Linked DNA regions of Ketobacter sp. MCCC 1A13808. The protein of the gene in region 1 interacts with the protein of each later gene in a pairwise test. Links are inferred from orthologs where the notes say so. Each region holds a gene or a part of one and is shown in the gene's direction. Other genes may lie near its edges.

The links. Proteins that work in one complex are often made in the same cells at the same time.
Region 2: the proteins of rpsB (region 1) and hslR interact in binary tests that used the Escherichia coli proteins (3 or more experiments, as listed by UniProt). The link is inferred for Ketobacter sp. MCCC 1A13808 from one-to-one orthologs.

What each region holds. Positions count from the first base shown.
Region 1 is NZ_VRKW01000005.1:25,494-28,366, forward strand. Bases 13-2,870 are described here. They hold rpsB (30S ribosomal protein S2), read left to right. Parts: upstream 13-983; coding sequence 984-1,757; downstream 1,758-2,870. Other genes in these bases: map (type I methionyl aminopeptidase), read right to left, coding at 13-644; tsf (translation elongation factor Ts), read left to right, coding at 1,910-2,794. In the rest of the region: more of map, read right to left, coding at 1-12. UniProt on the Escherichia coli protein: Required for ribosomal protein bS1 (rpsA) to bind to the 30S subunit.
Region 2 is NZ_VRKW01000012.1:99,105-101,901, reverse strand. The notes cover bases 16-2,797. They hold hslR (ribosome-associated heat shock protein Hsp15), read left to right. Parts: upstream 16-1,093; coding sequence 1,094-1,501; downstream 1,502-2,797. Other genes in these bases: hslO (Hsp33 family molecular chaperone HslO), read left to right, coding at 1,503-2,399; yrfG (GMP/IMP nucleotidase), read left to right, coding at 23-682. UniProt on the Escherichia coli protein: Involved in the recycling of free 50S ribosomal subunits that still carry a nascent chain. Binds RNA more specifically than DNA. Binds with very high affinity to the free 50S ribosomal subunit. Does not bind it when it is part of the 70S ribosome.

The sequences.
Region 1 (2,873 bases):
TTGGTATAGCGTTTACCGGCGTTGATCATGGGTTCGATGGTGAAAGTCATGCCCGCTTTTAATGTGGCACCGGTGTCTGCTTTGCCGTAGTGCAGCACTTGAGGTTCTTCGTGAAATATTTCACCGATTCCGTGGCCGCAGTATTCACGTACTACAGAAAAATGGTTGCTTTCGGCGTGCTGCTGAATGGCTGCGCCGATACTGCCGAGCTTCTCGCCGGGCTTGACCATTTTAATGCCCAGGTATAAGCACTCCTGGGTCACTTTGGTTAGCCGTTGTGCCTGAATAGACGCTTCACCCACAAAGAACATTTTACTGGTATCGCCATGAAAGCCATCTTTGATGACGGTAACATCGATGTTAATGATGTCACCTTTCTTTAATACTTTTTTCTCGCTGGGAATACCATGGCAAATGACATGATTAACCGAGGTGCAAACGGACTTGGGAAAGCCTTTATAATTGAGCGGCGCCGGAATCGCGTTTTGTTCATTCACGATATAGTCGTGACAAATCTTATCCAGCTCAGCGGTGGTGATACCTGCTTTGACATAGTCCCCGATCATTTCAAGGACTTCAGCAGCCAGGCGGCCGGCAACGCGCATCTTTTCAATCTGTTCCGGGGTCTTAATACTAATGCTCATGTGTGATTGATCGCTTTGAGACGGAAGTTGATTAGGCCAGGGTCAAAGGGCCCGAAATTGGCAAAGCTGCGTATTGTACATGGGGAATCCGGTTCAATATACCCCTTGTTGGCCTCCGCGGGTAGCCAGGAGGCTCGGCAATGGCGGTCTTGGGTTGGGCAAAATGAGGGCTTTTGGTTGTCCCGTGTGGCTGGTTATGGTATAAAGCGCCGCTCAATTGAAACCATAAACCACACATATACCGACACATGGATCAGGGTGCTTGAACAAGGCAAATAGCCATTCAGGTTGATTCATGGGGTATATGGAGGCTTAACCCGTTAAAAATCAGGAGTCTATATGACAACTCAAGTCAGCATGCGCGATATGTTGAAAGCTGGTGTTCACTTTGGTCACCAAACCCGTTTCTGGAATCCCAAAATGGGCGAATTCATTTTCGGCGCCCGTAACAAGATTCACATCATTAACCTGGAACAAACGGTTCCTGCCTTTAATGATGCCCTGACGTTCATCAATAAGCAGACGTCCCACAAAAACAAAATCCTGTTCGTCGGCACCAAGCGTGCTGCCAGCAAAATCATCCAGGAGCAGGCGCGCCGTGCCGGCATGCCCTACGTTAACCATCGCTGGTTAGGTGGCATGTTGACCAACTGGAAGACCATTCGCCAGTCCATTCGCCGACTGAAAGACCTGGAAGCGCAAAGCCAGGACGGCACCTTCGATAAGTTGACCAAGAAAGAAGCCTTGATGCGCACCCGTGAAATGGAAAAACTGGAGCGCAGCCTGGGCGGTATCAAGGATATGGGCGGCCTGCCCGACGCCTTGTTTGTAATCGACGTTGATCATGAGCGCATTGCGGTGACCGAAGCCAATAAGCTGGGTATTCCGGTTATCGGCATCGTTGATACCAACAGCAATCCGGATGGCATAGACTATGTCATTCCCGGAAATGACGACGCTATCAAAGCGATTCAGCTCTATGTTGAATCCATAGCTGACGCTTGTCTGGACGGAGCTGAATACGCGAAAACGACCGGTTCTGCTCCGGTTGAAGCCGACGGCTTTGTAGAAGTGGCTGAAGGTGGTGAAGCCGCCGCCGCTGCCACTAAGTAAGCCGTCACATAACAGCGTTATAACGTTCTTAAGCAGAACGTTCAGTGCAGGTTAGGTACAAAAGGGGGCCAGGCCCCCTTTTTCAAAAGCAAATCAGTATTAGCGCAATTTCAAATACCACCCATTCATAAAATTGGTAAGAGGATATTCTCATGGCTGTGACTGCTGCACAGGTAAAAGAACTACGTGAGCGCACCGGCTTGGGCATGATGGAATGTAAAAAAGCCCTGGTTGAAACCGAAGGTGACATTGATCTGGCAATTGATAATTTACGTAAATCCGGACAAGCCAAAGCGGCCAAGAAAGCGGGCCGTACCGCTGCAGAAGGCATTGTGATCGCCAAAGTGTCTGACGACGCAAAAACCGGCATACTGCTGGAAGTAAACAGTGAAACCGATTTCGTGGCTCGCGATGATAACTTTCTTAACTTCGCCAATCAGGTTGCGGCCCAGGTTCTGGCAACCAAAGAAACGGATATTGAAAAGTTATTGCAAGCACCTTACACCGAGGGCGGGGAATCCATAGAAACGGCGCGTTCCGCTTTGGTTCAGAAAATTGGCGAGAACATTCAGGTGCGTCGTGCTTACACGCTGGACGCCAGCGATGGTTTGGTCTCCGCATACGTTCACAGCGGTAAGATCGGTGTTCTGGTCTCGCTGAAAGGCGGCAACGACGAATTGGGTAAAGATGTCGCCATGCACGTGGCTGCTGCTAACCCGTTGGTAGTGGACCCGAGTCAGGTAGATCAGGCGACTTTGGACAAAGAACGTGAGATTTATAGCGCGCAAGCAGCGGATAGCGGTAAGCCCGCTGAGATCGTTGCGAAAATGGTGGAAGGCCGCGTTAATAAATTCCTCAAGGAAGTGAGCTTGGTGGATCAGCCTTTTGTTAAGGACCCCGATACCACAGTGGGCAAGCTGGTTAAGGGCGCAGGCGCTGAAGTGGCGGGTTTCATCCGCATTGAAGCCGGTGAAGGCATCGAGAAAGAAGAAGTGGATTTTGCCAGTGAAGTAATGGCACAAGCTCGCGGACAGTAAATCTCTTTTTAAGGCACCCATGGACTGCACGATACCTGCTCGGTATTATGCAGCACCATGGGTGCCTTTTGTTAGGGGC
Region 2 (2,797 bases), on another replicon or contig:
TAAACAGGATTGCACCTCATCCATGATCAATTGGGACAACATCGACACCGTATTACTGGATATGGACGGCACATTGCTGGATCTGTATTTCGATAACTATTTTTGGCTGCACTATCTGCCGCAACAGTACGCAGAAGCCAAGCATATTAGCCTTGATGAATCAAAAACCCAACTGTTCGCGCAATTTAGCCAGCACCGCGGCACGCTGAACTGGTATTGCCTGGATTTCTGGAGTGCCCATACCGGCCTGGACATCGTGGCACTAAAAAATCAGGTCAAACACCTGATTGGGCTGCGACCGAATGCCATTCAGTTTCTGGAAAAAGTCAGGCAATCCGGCCGCAAAGCCGTGCTGGTCACCAATGCGCACCGCGGCAGCCTGGATCTGAAGATGCAACAGATTCCGCTGCATACGCACTTCGACGGCATGTTCAGCTCCCACGACTTCGGCCTGCCCAAGGAGCACCCCAACTTCTGGTCCCGCTTGCACGAAGTGGTGCATTTCGACTATCCGCGCACCCTGTTAATAGACGATAGCCTGGCGGTTCTGCGTTCTGCCCGCAACGCCGGCATCGGGTATACATTGGGAGTACAGCAGCCGGATAGCCAGAACGGTTCCATGAACACCGAGGAATTTATCGGCTTGGACTGCTTCAGCTCGATCTTCCCGCCCGAAATATAATCTATTTCCTTTCTGCTCGCGGGAATTATGGACAAAAAACACCATCAAGTGGCTTCTGCGGCCAATGACTTATTCAATAAATAAAATGCCGCCCTATACTCTCCCTCGTACCGACATTGAGTCATCGCACAAATGTTTAACGCACTCTTAGTTACCCCTTTGAGGTGCCTTGATTCAGGCCGGTACAGCCAGCAATGGCAACACCACAGATAGCTATTTATCTTGGTTCGAGATTAAATTTGAGTTGTGTAGTCGATACTTGGGCGCCCCCTCTGGCGCCCCTTTTTTTGCCTGCTTTCCAGAGCATTGCCACCGTTTCCCGCCTTTCAAAGCATTCTCCCCTATCCGTTGCAGCACGTCTTTTCAAAACCCTTTATAATGCGGATTCCGGTCTCCAACGCTGTAATACTGATGAAGCAACCACACGATAACGATAGCAAAGTCCGTTTGGACAAATGGTTATGGGCTGCCCGCTTTTACAAGACCCGCACCATCGCCAAAGACATGATCGATGGTGGCAAAGTTCACTATGAGGGGCACCGGGTGAAAGCCAGCAAAGAGGTCGCCGTGGGCGCGCTCATCCGGCTGCGCCAGGGTATGGATGAAAAAGAAGTGGTGGTCACCCGTCTCAGCGATCGCCGGGGCAACGCCACACTGGCCGCCACACTCTATGACGAAACCGCCGCAAGCCTGGAGAAGCGCCGCTTAATGGCAGAACAACGCAAAGCACTGGGCGCATCCACCCCCCACACTGAAAACCGCCCCAACAAAAAACAGCGCAGGCAAATGCTTCAATTCAGACAGCAGCAGAGTGATTAGCATGAGTAATAATGATATCAGTCAACGATTTATCATCAATGACAGTGGCGTCAGGGGACAGTGGACACTGCTGGACAGCAGTTTTCAGACAGTAATCGCAAAGCACGACTATCCGCTGGAAATCCAGGCCATACTGGGCGAGATGATGGCGGCTGCCACGCTATTGACCGCCACCTTAAAATTCGAAGGCGCCATGACCATTCAGGCTCGCGGCACCGGCGTTGTCAGCCTGCTCACGGTGGAGTGCACCCATGACCACAAATTGCGGGCTATTGCGCGCTGGGATGGGGATACCACCGCGATGAGTTTTCGGGCCATGCTGGGCCAATCCACCCTGTCGATCACGATTACTCCCCTGAACGGTGAGCGCTATCAAGGTGTAGTGCCTCTGGATGGAAACAACCTGTCTCAGTGCCTCGAACATTACTTCCAGCATTCGGAACAACTCAAAACCCAGATCCAGTTATTCCACGGTAATAACCGCGCGGGCGGCTTGCTGCTTCAGGTGTTGCCCGCTCACTCCGGCGAAAAGCCGGACCCGGAAGCGCTAAAGGATGAATGGGACCGGGTCACCAGCCTGGCCAGAACCCTGACCGCAGAAGAGTTGCTGAATCTGGATTGCGCTACCATTTTGTACCGGCTGTTCCATGAAGAAACGGTACAGTTGTTTGCGTCTGAGCCGGTTGTATTTCAATGCACCTGCTCCCGCGAGCGCACTGTCAATGCACTTATACAGTTAGGTAAAGAAGAATTGGACAGCATTCTTGCAGAACAGGGAAAAGTCGACGTAACCTGTCAGTTTTGCAATGAACGCTATGTGTTCGACAGCGTCGATGTCGCCTTGTTTTTTCAGGATAGTGTCGTCGTACCCAAGCCCGAAAACTCCCCCTTAAATTAGTCAGTATGTTATTTAAAAACAGATGCTTAGCTTCCATTCGGGTTGACCGGCAATGTCGTCTGAACAGGGCATTTCCCAACAATTACAAAGAGGAACAAAACGACACAAAGTGCCGCTTTCCAGCCAGGGGTGGAAAGGCTTAGCGTTTTAGCATGAAATTTGCCATAATTCGCGGCTCAAATTCGGGCTGGCGTTAAGATTGAGCAGGGCCCAGGGGACAGAAACCAACCTCTCCCGTCCAAAAGATACATTCCTGGAGAGGCTTCACTGGTCTGTCATGGGTGCAGCCCAGTATTCTCCTGCTCTTGAGAAGCAACCGCCGCGGTCAAGCCGGCGGCAACGTTATCTCATAACGATAGCCATACAGCTTTCATTTCATAAGTTAGTAAAGTTCGGCC